DNA from 4 places in the Paenibacillus sp. FSL W7-1279 genome. Region 1 is predicted to be linked to each of the others. Evidence: a T-box and tRNA genes for the amino acid it is inferred to sense, from the RefSeq annotation. Region 1 holds a T-box; the other regions hold tRNA genes.
What was found. The T-box of region 1 lies ahead of leuS (leucine--tRNA ligase). A T-box ahead of a tRNA ligase gene usually reads a tRNA of that ligase, here a tRNA-Leu.
Positions count from the first base shown of each region.

Region 1 (4,213 bases):
GAAATGCTGCTTGGCACCGGCAAGCTGTTAACGGAGGAGGGCTTCTCCCCCGAACAGCTGCAAGAGCGGGTTGCGGTTCCCGGAGGCATCACGGCTCAGGCTTTGGCACTGCTGGATTCTAACCTGAACGGATTGTTCTACCAATTGATCCAAACCACACACGACAAGTATGAGGAGGATTTGGCAAAACTGGATGCTGCCTTCGGTTTTACGATTAACCGGCCACGATATTGACCAGTTTGCCCGGTACGGCAATGACTTTGCGAATACTCTTTCCTTCCAGCGCCTGCTTGACATTCGGAAGGGAGAGGCTATGTTGTTGCATGGCTTCTTGGTCCATGTCTTTCGAGATTTTGGCACGTTCTACGATTTTGCCGTTAACTTGAACGACAATCTCCACTTCGGCCTCTACAGTCCAAGCCTCGTCATACTCCGGCCATGGCACGTAGGTTACGCTCTCCGTGTAGCCTAAACGGCTCCACAGCTCTTCAGCCAGGTGAGGGGCCAGCGGGGAAAGCAGCTGCACGAAGTTCTCCATCGCTTTGCGCGGAAGCTCTTCCGTCTTGTATCCCTCGTTGATGAATACCATCAGCTGGCTGATCGCTGTGTTAAAGCGCATATGTTCAAAGTCTTCGGTCACTTTCTTAATCGTTTTGTGCAGTGTACGTCTGAAATCATCCGTACCCTCGCCTTCCACGATTTTAGGGTTCAATTGACCGTCGTCCCCGATAAACAGGCGCCATACGCGGGAGAGGAAACGAAACGTTCCTTCAACGCCGTTGGTGTTCCATGGCTTGGTTGCTTCCAGCGGCCCCATGAACATCTCGTACACGCGCAGCGTGTCGGCTCCGTATTCGTTAACAATATCATCCGGATTGATGACATTGCCGCGGGATTTACTCATTTTTTCATTATTGTTGCCCAGGATCATACCCTGATTGACCAGCTTCTGGAAAGGCTCCTTCGTATCGACAACACCCAGGTCATACAATACTTTGTGCCAGAAGCGAGCATACAGCAAATGAAGCACCGCATGCTCCACACCACCGATGTACAGGTCAACCGGCAGCCATTCCTTCTGCTTCTCCTTGGAGCACAATTCATCATTATTGCGTGGATCGATATAACGCAGGTAATACCAGCAGCTGCCTGCCCATTGCGGCATCGTATTCGTCTCGCGGCGGGCTTTCATGCCGGTTTCGGGATCTACCGTTTCCACCCACTCCGTAACGTTAGCCAGCGGTGATTCGCCGGTACCGGATGGTTTAATCTGATCCACATCCGGCAGCAGCAATGGAAGCTGATCCTCAGGCACGGTCTTCATCGTTCCGTCTTCCAGATGCAGAATCGGAATCGGCTCACCCCAGTAGCGTTGACGGCTGAACAGCCAGTCGCGCAGACGGTAAGTTACCTTCTTCTTGCCCTTGCCCTCTTGCTCCAGCCATTCATTCATCGCCTGGATAGCCTCTTCATTGTCCAACCCGTTCAGGAAGCCGGAATTCACATGCGCGCCACTGCCGCTGTATGCTTCCTCCTCGACATTTCCACCCTGAACGACTTCAATAATCGGAAGACCGAATTGCTTCGCAAACTCCCAGTCACGACTGTCATGACCCGGAACCGCCATAATGGCACCCGTTCCATAGCCGGCAAGCACATAATCCGCGATCCAGATCGGCACTTTAGCGCCGTTTACCGGATTAATGGCGTATGCACCCGTGAATACACCGGTTTTATCCTTGGCCAGATCCGTCCGCTCCAGGTCGCTTTTACGTGCTGCTTGATCTTGATAAGCCTTGACGGCTTCACGCTGATCGGCTGACGTAATCTTATCTACGAGGTCATGCTCCGGCGCCAGAACGCAGTAGGTTGCCCCGAACAGCGTATCCGGACGGGTCGTGAACACCTCCAGATGACCATCGTAACCTTCGACGTCAAAACGAACCTCAGCGCCTGTGGATTTGCCGATCCAGTTGCGCTGCATATCCTTCAGGCTTTCGCTCCAGTCCAGTTCATCCAGATCTTCAAGGAGACGATCCGCGTATTCGGTAATGCGCAGAATCCATTGGCGCATCGGTTTACGTACGACCGGATGGCCCCCGCGTTCGCTCTTGCCGTCGATGACCTCTTCGTTCGCAAGCACGGTACCGAGCGCTTCGCACCAGTTCACCGGCACTTCAGCCACATAGGCAAGGCCGCGCTTATAAAGCTGGATAAAGATCCACTGGGTCCATTTATAATATTCCGGATCGGTTGTGCTGATCTCGCGGTCCCAGTCATACGAGAAGCCCAGAGATTTGATCTGGCGGCGGAACGTATCGATATTCTGCACGGTAAACTCGCGAGGATGTTTGCCTGTGTCCATGGCATACTGCTCCGCTGGCAGACCGAAGGCGTCCCATCCCATCGGATGAAGCACGTTGTATCCGCGCATCCGCTTGTAACGGGACACGATGTCAGTCGCCGTGTACCCCTCCGGATGCCCTACGTGCAGGCCTGCTCCTGATGGATACGGAAACATATCCAGCGCATAAAATTTCGGTTTGGATGATGAATCTTCCGTTTTAAAGGTTTTGTTCTCATCCCAGTATTGCTGCCACTTCGGTTCGATGGCCTGCGGCTGATAGCCGTGGCCGGTTGGTTGATTGTCCGTCATACTCCATTGCTCCTCCTTCACAGTCAAGAGGCAAGGCCTGTGCCGTTGCCCAAAAAAACAAAAAAACCTCATCATCCATAGCGCTGATCGCTAGGGACGAGAGGTTTGATTCCCGTGGTACCACCCTAGTTAGCCAAAGGCATGCTTTGCCTTTCACTCCCTTTGCATCCTTATCGCGGATGAGACGACGATGCTTCAGCGGCCGAATCTGCCGAAATACAGCGGCCGGGTTAACACCATTGCTCCGAGGCGAGTTCATTCCTATCGTCAACCGGTTTTCACCAGACACCGGCTCTCTGCATGATCGAAAGTGGAACGATTGATCCTCATCATCGCGTTCATATTACCGTTTTAATGTGGCTATTATACCCAAAAAGTCCGATCAAGTCAACGAAAGCTCTTCCCCGCTTCTGCGATAATATTCCGGCGTCGTCCCGACCATGGCTTTGAACATCCGGCTGAAATGAGCCAAATGCTTGAAACCTGCCGCCTGGCTGATCTCCGTGATGCTGAGATGCGGATGGAGCCTGAGCAAAATTTTAGCTTGGTTAATCCGCCGGTGATACAAATATTTAAACACCGTCGTTCCGGTAACCTCCTTAAATAAGGAGGATAAATAGTGTTTCGTAATATGCATATCGCGGGCAATTTGCTCCAGCGTCAGATCCTGCATATAATGTTCCTCGACGAACGATACGACATGCTGGACATGCCGCTCTTTCTCGGAGATGGAGTCCTGATCCTGCACAGCGTCCTGACACCAGTCCGCGATGACGTACATCATCTCCTGAATACGCAAGGTCATCCGTTCCTGGCGAAAACCGGCCGTGGATGCCGAGAGGCGATGTATATCGGCCAACATGCCTTCGAATTCGTCCCGATTGGCCCCTGTCAGTGTCATGCGATGATTTCGCAGCGATTCGAAGGGATCCAGCAATATCGATTTGGCCGTCTCCGAAAGCCCTTTGCAGATCCAGGCCGGATCGAAATGCAGAATGCTTCTGACGTATCTGGAATCGGGCTCAACATTCGGACAATGGAGCGTAAGCCCGTTCATCAGGAGCAGATCCCCCGGTTTCAGGGTGAAAACGGAATCGCCGATCAAATAAGTGCAGCGTCCTTCATGGAAATAATAAATTTCATAAAAAGCATGCGAGTGAAACTGCCCTCCCGACAGCGGCTGTTCATTGTAATAGGTCAGATCAAACGGCGCTTGCAGCTGCATGCGGTCAAAGCCTGGCATCATATCGACAGATGAGGTCATCTAGAGAATCGCCCCTTTAGCGATTTTGGAGTTATATAACCCACAACGTAACGGGGTTTTCTCTATTATAAATGATTTTATGGAATGCGCACGGCCTCATTTTGGGCGATGACGCACAATTCTCCGGCTTTGAAGGCATGCTCCTGGGACATGGCATGCTCCGTGCGTTCCAGACAATCCAGGATAAGCTCCCCGAAGAATGGATAGCCCACCTTGCCTTGAAGCTCCATATGAAATTCTCCCTCGCCATTAACCAGGTACAGATGATCACCCTGCGGATGCCTGGCGATATC
Region 1 is NZ_CP150215.1:2,143,384-2,147,596, reverse strand. Features, by position in the region: gene comER (late competence protein ComER) at 1-234, shown strand, start outside; gene leuS (leucine--tRNA ligase) at 215-2,656, opposite strand; T-box leader at 2,746-2,998, opposite strand; gene MKY82_RS09280 (AraC family transcriptional regulator) at 3,039-3,920, opposite strand; gene MKY82_RS09275 (Gfo/Idh/MocA family oxidoreductase) at 3,998-4,213, opposite strand, start outside.

Region 2 (4,213 bases), 3.5 Mb from region 1:
ATCCGACGTCACAGGCCGCGAATACCGTATTTTCATTGCCGAACCGATGGGACCACCACCTGAAGGCGGTTATCCTGTGTTATATTCGCTGGATGCCAATGCGACCTTCGGAACGCTTGCGGAGGCAATCCGACTGCAATCCCGGACCCCCCGCGGCATTCCCTCGGCGCTTGTTGTCGGGATCGGCTTTGATAGTGACAGTCCGATCGTGAGCAGCGAGCGTTTTTACAACTTTACTGAATATGCTGAAGACCATGAATTGCCGCTCCGCCCTAACGGATTGGATTGGCCGGAAACAGGCGGCGTCGAAGCATTCCTTACGTTCATCGAGTTTCAGCTGAAGCCGGCCGTGGAGCGGCAATACGCGGTGAATCGTTCGAAGCAGGCGCTGTTCGGGCACTCGCTCGGTGGTTTTTTCACCTTGTATACATTATTCACCAGACCGGAGACCTTTTCGCGGTATATTGCGGCTTGTCCCTCGGTGTGGTGGAAGAACTACGCGCTGTACAAACGGTGGGAAGAGGGGAAGCTCCGTTTACAACAGAGCGGACAGCGTAAAGAGCTGCGTCTGTACGTTGGAGCTGAGGAGAAGCCGTCCATGGTTCAAGACGCCAGGGAACTCTATGCATTCCTCAAAGGGCATGATGAGGTGGTGGAGACTACATTCCATGAAATTGAGGGAGAAGGCCACGTCTCGGTGCTGCCTGCTCTGATAAGCCCTCTGCTTCGTTTTGTGAACGCGTAATGAGAATAATGCCTTAATAATGCCTTAAGCATGAATAAGCATGAATAAGCATGAATAAGCAGAATAAGCAGCCTCATATCCAGGGATAAAGCCGGATCATGAAGCTGCTTATTCCGCGTTGCTGTATACAGGCAGAGTGCTAATCGAGTAATTCCGGATCATCAAGGATGGAAGAGTACTTTGGGTATAATCTGCGAATGCAATCCGGACAGATATCGTGGGTAAATTCAATGGGGAGGCGGCTCTCCAAATAGCTCTCCACAGGCTCCCACTCTTCCGCGTGGTGAACGTATTTGCATACGGCGCAGATGGGAATATGCCCGGGAAGGGGAAAGCTGTGAGCCAGCGCTTGTTCCAGCAGCAGCTCCTTGCGTTTGAACTTCGTAATATCCGTAAATGATATCATAGCTCCGTGAATACGGCTGTCCTTGTTGATAAGCAGCGGCAGTACCTCACATAAAACCCAATTCTCTTGGCCGTTCCATTGTACGGCATATTCAAAGGAATAATCAGATTGCTTCCCCAACATAACATCTCTTACGGAGGGCAAATCCAACTCACGGAAAAAGTGACCAAATGAAGCCAGACTCAGGGACTTGGAAGCGAGATTAAAAAAAGATGCCCCCTGCCATCCAAACTCAGGGGAAACACCATATCTTCCGGCCATGGTAATGAGTGGATCGTTAATTTTGTCTATGATGCCATCCGGCGTAATGATCATCAATCCTTTGTTCAAGGAATGAACCGCATTATTCCAGGATGTGATCATGGTATCGTAGGGCAAATGACTCGCTCCTCATACTGAATAGACTCATGAGTAAAAGATACAACGATCCATGAGTACTATGGTATAATTTAGGCAATATATATTTGATTATACACGTAAATAAGTGGTTTTGCAAGAGAAAAATACGTACATAAGTAATTTTCTTTCAAAGAGAACTAGGAAGGCGGTTGTTTGATGCAGTCTATTTACCAACGAATCGAACATCTCATAGAAAGCCGAGGTATGACCAAGAAGGCGTTTTGTGAAACCCTCGGGATCAGCACAGGAAATTTTGGTGATTGGAAGAGGGGGAAAACAACGCCGAGTACAAATAAATTGATTGAGATTGCTGCATTCTTTTCCGTAAGCTTGGATTGGTTGATTATTGGCAAGGGCAACCCTACCCGCGTCAATGAAGCGCGTGGGGAGTACGAAGTGGACCCGGGATCATCCGATCTTCCCATCATGTCCGGACTGGCAGAGAATGAGAAGGAGTTTATCCGGGAATATATCGAGTTTTCAGCATACCGGAAGGAAAAGCGGAACGATAAGACCTAGCTGCTCATGCGTCTAAGCGACCCCCCCATAATTTGGATCTTTACTTTTGTGTGACGGAACAGTATAATAGGGAATGTTCGCTACAGAACATCCCTTATAACATGCGGTAGTGGTGGAATGGCAGACACGCTATCTTGAGGGGGTAGTGGGTGTATACCCGTGGAGGTTCGAGTCCTCTCTACCGCATACTTTATGAAGAAGCTGTTTATCAAGAGGAATTCCTCCTTTGATAAACGGCTTTTTTGTTTGCTTGGCAAGCTGGGACATGCTGTTTCTTATGCGAGTTTGCCCAATTATCGTTTCAATTTGTGCTGCAAGTTTAAAGAGTACATGTAGAGACCATAATAGGGCATGAAGGAGATGAACGAGCATGAAACCATTATACACAGCAGATGTAAAAGTCATTGGAGGGCGTGAAGGCTCAGTTGAATCTACCGATGGGGTTCTTAATCACAAATTAAGCATGCCGAAGGAGCTCGGAGGACCGGGCGGTGACGGAACCAATCCGGAACAGCTGTTTGCGGCCGGCTATGGCGCCTGTTACGAAAGCGCCTTGGCTCATATCGCCCGTAAAGAGGGCGTCGAGCTCAAGGACGTTGTGATCCATTCTCAGGTCATGATCGGAAAGGACGATGGCGCTGACGGTTTTAAGCTTGCGGTGAAGCTGAAGATCGAAATGCCGGGAATCGAACGAAGCCAGGCGGAGGACCTCGCGAAGAAGGCGCATGCGTTCTGCCCTTATTCCAAGGCTACCCGAGGCAACATCGACGTGGAGTTAAGCGTAAGCTAACCATAAAAGAATTCGGATGGTCCTCTGAAATGGAGGGCCATCCTTTTTTTGTCGGCTTGCGATGCGGAATATGAAACTTTTTACATGATACTCCGTATTTCAGTTAAAGCTATGAATTGGAAAGGGGCGCTTAAGATGAGTATTGAACAAATGATAGAGGAACGGTTTGTATGCAGCAAATGCGGAGGGAATCACTGCCAGACAAAAGAGGTCTCGATGTCAGGGGCCGGGCTGAGCAAGATGTTTGATATTCAGCACAATCATTTCCTATTTGTTTCCTGTACGAACTGCGGATATGTGGAAGTGTTCAACCCGGATATATTAGAAGGTAAAAAGAGGGGGCAGCTTGGTTCGATCCTGGATGTGTTCTTCGGTTGACATCACCCCTAAAATTCTTTAATATGACTAAGTACCAGAAAGTACAAACCAGTCATAGGGAATTTAAATAAAATAAACGGGTGATGAACATGCCATACAGACCGCAGATTGCAAATGTGACCACAGCTGGAAGCAATGAAAAAGAAGGGCTTTACGAATTCATTATCCACACGGCTGACGGAACGGATATTCGCGTATTCTATAACCGCTTCCCGGAATGGAAACTGACTGCGCTTAGCCGACTTGGGAAAGTACCTTGCCCGGTTTGTCGTAAGGATTTCATATGCAAATGCATGGAGAAATTCTCGAACGAATTCGACCAGCAGATGAAAGACGGCGAGTGGCTGAACAAAGCTGCTGAGTAATAAACCAATAAGCGTACTTGATCAAGCGTAGGAGAGGGCTCCTGCGTTTTTTCTTGTTTTAGGCCTGAAGGGAGCCAGGAAATATATGAAGGATCGTGCAACCGATAATCATGAGGACTATGCGATTGTGCTGATTGATGGCGTGTGCCATTTGTGCCAGGGTCTGACGCAGTTCATTATCAAGAGAGATCCTGCCGGTGCCTTTCGCTTCGCTTCGCTGCAGTCCGAGATTGGGCAAGAGCTGTTGAGGCAGGGAGGGCTTCGTGGTGATACTACGGAAACGATGGTGCTGATTGAACAGGGGAGGTATTACACAAGGTCGACGGGAGCTCTGCGGATTGCACGGCGTCTTCGCTTTCCTTGGCCGCTGTCGTATATTTTTATCCTGATTCCCCCTTTTTTACGGAATCTGGTGTACCGCTGGGTGGCAAAGAACCGCTACCGGTGGTTCGGACAATCGACGGAATGCATGGTTCCGACGCCGGAGATTCGGCGCCGGTTTTTGTCCTAATCCAGCTTGCTTTAATGATGATGATCTGCCGTACCCTCTTGAAATGTCGGGGTCCCCGCTTGCAGGTAGGCAAGCTCGGCCTCGGACAGTTTGCCGACGG
Region 2 is NZ_CP150215.1:6,158,454-6,162,666, reverse strand. Features, by position in the region: gene MKY82_RS27830 (alpha/beta hydrolase-fold protein) at 1-745, shown strand, start outside; gene MKY82_RS27825 (PAS domain-containing protein) at 885-1,529, opposite strand; gene MKY82_RS27820 (helix-turn-helix transcriptional regulator) at 1,707-2,069, shown strand; tRNA gene MKY82_RS27815 (tRNA-Leu) at 2,173-2,255, shown strand; gene MKY82_RS27810 (organic hydroperoxide resistance protein) at 2,440-2,859, shown strand; gene MKY82_RS27805 (zinc ribbon domain-containing protein) at 2,995-3,237, shown strand; gene MKY82_RS27800 (hypothetical protein) at 3,327-3,602, shown strand; gene MKY82_RS27795 (thiol-disulfide oxidoreductase DCC family protein) at 3,688-4,113, shown strand; gene MKY82_RS27790 (FixH family protein) at 4,125-4,213, opposite strand, start outside.
Region 2: it has a tRNA-Leu gene. The T-box ahead of leuS (leucine--tRNA ligase) is inferred to sense a tRNA for this amino acid. The anticodon was not compared.

Region 3 (4,213 bases), 160 kb from region 1:
CGATCGTAGACTACCTGGAGCGGCGGAAAATCAAACGATCCATTGGCGTCCTGATGCTGTATTTCGTGTTTGCCGGTCTCTGCGCCATCTTCGGCATTGTGGTGTGGCCGACACTGCGCGAACAAATCGAAAATTTTATCAGCAATACCCCCTTTTTGGTAGAGGGCGTGCAGGAACAGATTGACCAGCTGCAGCAGAATCGATTCTGGTCACGCTATATTCCAACGGAATCCGAGCTGTCCACCTCACTGACGGAGTATATGAATCGGATCATTACCTGGATCAGCAACTCCATCAACAACCTGATTACCGTTGTATCGAGCGTTGTCGTTATTATTGCTACGATTCCGATCATTCTGTACTACATGCTGAAGGAAGGCGGCAAGCTTCCGCCCAGGCTGCTCAGTGTCCTGCCAAGACGATACCGCCGCGATGGCCAGGAGGTGCTGGGTGAGATCGATACGGCACTCAGCAATTTTATTATCGGCAAAGTGATCCTGAATCTTATACTTAGCATGATGATTTATATCGGATTTCTGATCATCGGGCTTCCCTATTCTTTGCTCTTGACGGTCATTTCCTTCTTCTTGAATTTCATCCCGTATATCGGAGCGCTGCTGGCGACCATTCCCGCCGTCATTATCGGATTTATCGAATCTCCTTCCATTGCGATATGGTCCGTTGTCGTTATTGTCATCGCACAGCAGATCCAAGATAATATTCTGACACCGGTCATCTACGGGAAACAGCTTGATATTCACCCGTTGACCACGATTGCCCTCATCCTTGTAGGCGGCGATTTCTTCGGGCTGCTGGGCATCCTGCTCGCCATTCCGGCTTACATGATCATCAAAATTATCGTGGTACGGATTTACGAACTGTTCCTTGCCGAAAAAGTAGAAGACGCATAAAGAACTCGGCTTACTGGAGACATACATTTCCATTTGCACAAAAAAGGACGTCCCCGCCAACTTCACGATGGCTGCTGGGGACATCCTTTATTTAAAGAATCACGCATTGCCGCGCAAGGATCGAACCACAAAATAATGCTCGTCCTTGCGCAATATCATGCCATTTGACAGGGTAACGGTATCCTCATCGTGAGAAGTCAGGATGGCTTGTGATGACACCAGTCGATTGCCCCTCCATATCATGACGGAAGATCCGAAATAGACGGCATTATCGAATTGAATGGTATGGTTCACGACATAACCGATGGAGTTCAAGGCCGGGTATGCGTTTCTCGGCATAATTCTATGAATGGCACGAAACGGTATAACAAGCTCACCCGGCCCAAGAATCACTTTTTCCTGAACGGGGTCCCATCCTTTCAACACACCTTCAACCGTGCTTTTTGCCCCGTCTAAACGCTGAATGACAACATGACGACCAATCCAATGTTTCATGAAGGTCACCTCTCGCGGATTATTCATCTCCATCGCCCGGCGTGCTCGGGATGTCCCAATTCACCGGATCCATACCCTTTTGCATTAAAAAAGCATTCGATGCTGAAAATGGACGACTACCGAAGAATCCTTTATGCGCTGCAAACGGACTCGGATGACTGGACTCAAGCACCTTATGCCGGCTTCGGTCTATGAAGGAGCCTTTCTTCTGTGCGTAACTTCCCCATAATATAAAAACCATCGGCTGATCGCGTTCATTCAGTTTCGTAATGACCGTATCGGTGAATTTCTCCCACCCGATCCCTTTGTGTGAGTTCGGCTCGCCCTCGCGAACCGTAAGCACGGCGTTAAGCAGCAGTACCCCCTGATCCGCCCACGATTGCAAGGAACCGTGATTGGGAATCGAGATTCCCAGATCCGAAGCAAGCTCCTTATGTATATTTCGTAAAGATGGAGGAATCGCAACCCCGGGCGAGACAGAAAAGCTCAGCCCCTGCGCCTGTCTACGACCGTGATAAGGGTCTTGTCCCAAAATAACGACTTTCGCCGATTGGTACGATGTTTGCTGAAGAGCCCGAAATATATCTTCCTTGGGGGGATACACCGTGCAGCGCCGGTATTCCTCGTCCACCCGTTCCATCAACGCTTGAAAATAAGGCTTATCCATTTCTCCCTGCAGAATAAGGTCCCAATCATTGTTAAACATCCGCATGTCTCCTCTCTCCTCTCACACAGGCCAGCATGGAATCATAAAAGAATGCGATTTCTATAATCGGAACACCAACTTCTTCCGTTCAATTTGAATCAAATAACAACACGCATCATGTGTTGACCTTGTGTCGATTTAAAAAATAAGCCGGCACCCATACGGGGGCCGACTTATTTTGCATCTTACCAGACGCTGTTATAATGCCGAGGACGGGGGTCGAACCCGTACGGTAGTCACCTACCGCAGGATTTTAAGTCCTGTGCGTCTGCCAATTCCGCCACCCCGGCATATTTATCCGCGCATGTTCCTAGCGTCGTTCACGTTCACTTACATAACCGAAGGTACGCGTGGAATTCGCAATATTTTGCGATCTCATTCCGATATCTAGGTGTGCACATTTCGTCTTAGCGACAAAATTGATAATACCATGTCCAACCATATGATGTCAATATATGAAACTCATAATTTTTCGCATCACCCTATCCAACGCCTCATTCTCGATAGCTTCAAGCCTTCGCTCTAACTCATCCGTTCGAATCCTTCTATTTTCCGGAAAGAATAATTTTACCTTAATCACCAAATGATAAATATGCTTGCACTGTCATGTCATATGCGAAGACTAGAACAACAGAGAAAAGGATACCGCTCACCATGAAAAAACTCTCAACCGTCATATGGATCGCTCTCTCCATCTCCCTTTGCCATCAACATGTTGTCAACGCCAGCCATGCGCCATCCGCTTCCAAGGGCAGGGGTTATTATGAGGAACGAGGCGAGATAGTATGGGAAGTCCCCACTCACAATAAAGTAATTGCTCTTACCTTTGACGATGGTCCGGACGCGCAGAACACCGTTCAAATTCTGGATCTGCTAAAGCAATATGACGCAAAAGCCACCTTCTTCGTTGTTGGCAGCCGGGTGGAGAAGCACCCCGAGATCGTAGCGCGGGAGCTGCAGGAAGGCCATGAAATCGGCAATCACTCTTACTCCCATCCTCCTTTTCACAATATTGATGTCAGCAAGTTAACAAGCGAGTTAAACCAGACGCAAGATGCGATCTTTCAGGCAACCGGCATTCGAACCGTCCTGTTTCGTCCACCGGGAGGCAGCTATAATGAAGCAATTGTCCGCACGAGCAAGGATTTCGGTATGCTGACCGTATTATGGTCATGGCATCAGGATACGCTCGACTGGCGAAAGCCCGGCGTTAACCGGATCGTTAAAAAAGTGCTGGATAATGCCCATAATGGAGACATCGTACTGATGCACGACTTTGTGCCAAGCAGTACACAGACGGTAGAGGCTCTCAAAGTGATTTTACCGGAGCTGCAAAAGAGAGGCTACGAGTTTGTGACCGTTTCGGAGCTGCTCTCCTATCACGAGAAAACGCGTAAGTTCATTGAAGTAAACCATTAAGGGAATGGATGACCTACAACGTTCTAGAATAACCGCTGCCTTCTGATGGTAACGGGTATTTTTTCGAAGTCGGTTGGATCGGAAAAACACAGAGTCTAATTTCCTCTTGAATATATCAATTCCATTTGATAAGATACAGAACGAACGTTCAGTATATAAATTTCGAATAGCTTTCAAGGCTATAAGGGGGTGCATGCGTGAATAAAAAACAACAACAAACCGAAGATACCAAGCGACGAATAGCGGAAGCCGCCAAGGCTCTTTTTATGCAGAAGGGTTACAAATCAACGTCAATAGAGGAAATCGTTGAAGCCACAGGCAGCAGCAAAGGGAATATCTATTATCATTTCAAGAGCAAGGAAGGGCTGTTTCTGTATCTGGTTGAGGAATGGGACCTCGAGTGGGAACAGAAATGGAACAGCAAAGAGCAGCATTACACCACCACCGTTGACAAGCTGTATGGAATAGCCGATCAATTGGTGTTTGATGATCTGAACCACCCCTTCTCTAAGGCGCTTGATGAATTTATAAACAGCAATGGTGATGTTAGCGAAGAAGTAGAACAAAGAGTCGTCCAGATTATTAGGAGCCATTTGGAATTCAATCAGAAAGTGCTGCAGCAAGGGATGGATCGCGGGGAGTTTGAGAATCATAATGTGGAGCAGCTGTCCGTTATCTTTGA
Region 3 is NZ_CP150215.1:2,299,628-2,303,840, reverse strand. Features, by position in the region: gene MKY82_RS10020 (AI-2E family transporter) at 1-911, shown strand, start outside; gene MKY82_RS10015 (hypothetical protein) at 1,011-1,406, opposite strand; gene MKY82_RS10010 (uracil-DNA glycosylase) at 1,426-2,112, opposite strand; tRNA gene MKY82_RS10005 (tRNA-Leu) at 2,317-2,402, opposite strand; gene MKY82_RS10000 (polysaccharide deacetylase family protein) at 2,767-3,531, shown strand; gene MKY82_RS09995 (TetR/AcrR family transcriptional regulator) at 3,729-4,213, shown strand, end outside.
Region 3: it has a tRNA-Leu gene. The T-box ahead of leuS (leucine--tRNA ligase) is inferred to sense a tRNA for this amino acid. The anticodon was not compared.

Region 4 (4,213 bases), 3.3 Mb from region 1:
ATTGAGCGGACGGAAATTTTGATCGTGATGGTTCTGATTATTGGTGTGTTTTTTAAAATAAGTCTGTATTATTATGCCGCATTGATCTCTGCATCCGAGCTGTTCAACATTCCCTATCAAAAATTGATCTATCCTTTCGCTTTAATCATGCTTGGAAACTCGATGATTCTCGCACGTTCGTATAGTGAGCATCTCATGAAAGGAAGCCAGCATCTATATATGGTTCTCCCTATATTTTCAATCGCTGTACCCTTGGTGCTTGTCGTGATCGGTTTGATTCGCAGAGCAAGCTCCAAGGGAAAAACCAAGTCCGACTCTAGCTCCGGATCATGAACCATGTCCCGCGTTTCCAGGACTTTGGCTTGAATCACGGAGCTTTTTATTTTTGAATGCTCGGTAACAATCAGGAAGGATCAGGAGGCATAGCAGCACCGTAACCGTTAGCTTCTCTACGATGGAGAATAGAGTAAACTGCCAATTGATCATAAAGTTGTACCATGGGAACCCGAACAGACAATCTGTAAGCACGGTATAAGACAGGCAGAGAGTACCTAACAGCAGGGTGATCGCATATTTTTTGATATACATCGTTACTTCCTCGCATTTCCTATGGTTTATGACTTGCCAATCCATGACAGTGTTGTATTAGTATGAAGGGTTTATTGAATAAACATACAAAGGAGAGTTGTATCCAATTGAACCAAGCGATGAAAAGGGGCGTATATGAACCGACAGGAACAGAAGAATATGCCGTTTATGGATGGGCCTAAGGGTTATAGATCTTTTATAATGGAAATGGATAGTGAACTTTAGCTTGGGGAGGGAGAGCTTGTGATGAAGAAACGTCAAGGCGTGAGAAGGCTGCTGGCCGGTATCATGACGGCAGTGATAGGGATAACCGGTTACATGTCATATGGAGGAGATGTTTGGGCTGCGGACACATCCTCAGGCAGACCTATCGAAGTTCGAGTGAATGGAGGTCGGCTTCTGCTGGAATCACCTCCCTTTATTCATAACGGCAGGGTGATGGTGCCTTTCCGTGGCATTTCAAGAGCGATGGGAGCCGAAGTTCGCTGGGATCAAGCCAAGCAGACGGCCATTGTGAGTAATGGTAAACATACGACAAGCTACACCGTGGGGCAGAATCACGCCGTTAAGGACAGCAAAGCTGTAACTCTGGATGCCCCGCCTCTGCTCAAGGAGGGACGTGTTTATATCCCGCTCCGCTTCTCGGCAGAGGGTCTTGGAGGCAAGGTTGTCTGGAATAACCAGGTTAAAGAAGCGTTGATCTATCCGCTGCTCACACCGAAGGAGGCAGAAGCTGCCCTGTCCAAGAAGAGTAATCAGGCGATAACACTTTTGAAAAACAAGGATTTTGAGAAGCTTGCCGAGCTGGCTCATCCAAACGGGATTACCTTCTCCCCTTATGCGCATGTTGATCGGCAGAAGGATGTCACACTTAGCAAGCAGCAGCTGGGGAATGGATTTAACCACGACACCTTATACCGCTGGGGCGAGTATGATGGCAGCGGAGAACCGATCTCCATGAATTTTGAGAGCTATTATCATAAATTCGTCTATACCCTTGATTTTGCCGCTGCGCCATGAATCGTTTACAACCAATCCAAGAGCGAAGGAAATACGCTGAATAATGCAAGCAGCCAGTATAAGGCAGCTGTCATCGTCGAGTATTATTACGAAGGAGTTCATCCTGATTATGCGGGGATGGATTGGGAAAGCCTCCGGCTTGTATTTGAACAATATGGGGAGGATTGGGTGTTATCTGGCGTGATACATGATCAATGGACGATCTGAGAATAGACCTGTTCTGTCGAAACCATATGAAGTCTGATGGTTTCGACAATTTTTTTAAAAAAATGCTTGCTTTTTAACTTTGTGCATTATATACTCTTAATTACGGTGATCAACTCGATCACGACTTACATAACATGCGGTCGTGGCGGAATTGGCAGACGCGCACGGTTCAGGTCCGTGTGGGCTAACCCCCGTGGAGGTTCGAGTCCTCTCGACCGCATCTATGAAGCAAAGCTGTTTTTCAAGTGAAATTTAACTTGAAGAACAGCTTTTTTCGTTCCTCTTCATGTGGAAATCGCGTTATACTAAACTGGAGGAACCGTTCAGCTTTAGGGTGAATGGAGTGGATTTATAATATTTGGCCTGTTAGCAGAAGTCACTGGCGGGTTATTTTGAATACAAGGGGTGTGATCCTGTGAGAAAACCTCGAAAAGGGCTGGGCTTTATTTTGTTGATGCTCGTAGCTGTGAGTTTGTCTGTTGGATGTCAACCATCGGATGAGGGGTATGTGGCTGAGCGATCGGTGGAAGCTTCGAAGGAGGATACTCAGAAGACAGAGCTCTCTTCCGGATCAGAAGATCATTTAGGTGGAGGGAGCGACGCCGCAGGAAGCGGTGCGGTCGCAGAACAGAATGATACGGACGTTGCTCCAGATAATCAGGCCGCTGAACCCGATGTGGATTTAGCAGATGTGACGGCGGTCCGGCACATTAATCATAGCTCGGGCTGGATTGGTGGAGAAGGCTGGATTGCTTTTAGTGATAACGGTGGCACGGAATGGGAGGTTCAGGCTCAGCCAAAAGGCACCGTACGCCAAATCTTTGCACTGAATGGCAAGCAGGCCTGGACTGTGATGGAGAATAACGATCTGTACCGCACAACGGATGGCGGTGAGACGTGGATTCGGATTGGAAGCACGCCGAATGCCGGATTTCTTCATTTCATTTCGCCTGAAACAGGATTCAGCGGGCAAGCCAAAACCGAGGACGGGGGCCAAACCTGGAGCAACCTGGATATACCGGATACGACCGCCAGCAGTCCTGCCACGGGAGCTATCACCGATGAAGCTGAAGGAGCTCCCAAGAACGAAGAGGCTGTTTCAGGATCGTTGTATGTTGTTAACACGAAATCCCATAACTGATTCATAACAAAGAAGACCGGAGCTCTCCGGTCTTCTTTTTGTGGTTATGCCTCCAATCTCAGCAAGAAAGAGGCAGAACGATAAACATCATATCGTTCATTAAGGCAGCTCTTTGAATATCATTCGTGAGCCCAGCCATAGACCAGCGGCAACTCCGAATAAGCCGAAGAGGGCCACCAGGACGATCAGATTAAAGGAGTGCCAACCAAGCAGGAATCCAATACCGCTTCCCATGGTTGTTCCGGTGAGCAATCCCAGTGCAGCGCCAATCTGCTTATGACGTAACCTCATACTCACTCACCTCAATTGTTGGATGATGCGAACGGAATGTTACTTGTATTCCCTGATCGTCTGGAAATATGCCATTACAGAAAACAAGCCCGGCTTAGCCGGATCGACCCGGCAAGCTGAGCATTGGTTGGAATCATAAGTATGGTTACGTTATAACAGCAGTTTTAATTATGAATTTTGCTTTAGTGCGCAATCTGCAAATAGAACAGATTTAGGGATCCGGAAGAACTGTTCCGCTTTTTCCTGGAACGCTGCGGATGGTACGGTGCCCTGGTGCAGCCATTTGCGGAATGTGCCGGGATGTACGCCGATCCAGCGGCTAACATCGCTTACCGACAAGTCATGAACCATGCACAGGCCTGTCAGAATCCGATTGCTAACGGGTGAGCGTGTCAGGGTGCGTTTCATGAAGCGGGAAGGTGCCGGCTGGCAGATTAAAGGTGACTTGTCCAGCAGTTCCTCCCTGAAGAGAATGTGACGGGGATAACCCAAATAGTCGCAGGCCCTCTCCAGGTTGTTTTTTCCGGGAACGCGTCCCTCATATACCCAGGCGCTGACACTACGGGAGGATACTCCCAGTTCCTCGGCCAATTGCGACAATTTGATATCGTTGGCCATAAGTACGGCTAGTAGGACGCGGTTGCGAATTTGGCAGCGGGTCGGCCGGCGAAAGCGCTTGACTCGCACACCTTTCCCCAAATATTTACGATTGATCAGGGACCACGCCTCAATGGAGTGTTTTTCTTGCTGCAGTTGTGTAGGCATAATTCCTCCGATTTTTTTAACACAATACTACAATATTCGACACTCACTTTTCAATAGCCAATCATAAAACAATTGTTTCCATTTCGTTGTTACCTGATTTATAAGTCGGACGTATTGGTCCGATAGACCTACTCATTTGATTGATTATTATAAAGCATTGTTCGCTATTTGGTGGATAATACAGGGGCGATTGGCGTTTAA
Region 4 is NZ_CP150215.1:5,419,778-5,423,990, reverse strand. Features, by position in the region: gene MKY82_RS24575 (GerAB/ArcD/ProY family transporter) at 1-333, shown strand, start outside; gene MKY82_RS24570 (hypothetical protein) at 328-588, opposite strand; gene MKY82_RS24565 (copper amine oxidase N-terminal domain-containing protein) at 835-1,608, shown strand; tRNA gene MKY82_RS24560 (tRNA-Leu) at 1,952-2,035, shown strand; gene MKY82_RS24555 (hypothetical protein) at 2,231-2,956, shown strand; gene MKY82_RS24550 (hypothetical protein) at 3,056-3,247, opposite strand; gene MKY82_RS24545 (helix-turn-helix transcriptional regulator) at 3,416-4,012, opposite strand.
Region 4: it has a tRNA-Leu gene. The T-box ahead of leuS (leucine--tRNA ligase) is inferred to sense a tRNA for this amino acid. The anticodon was not compared.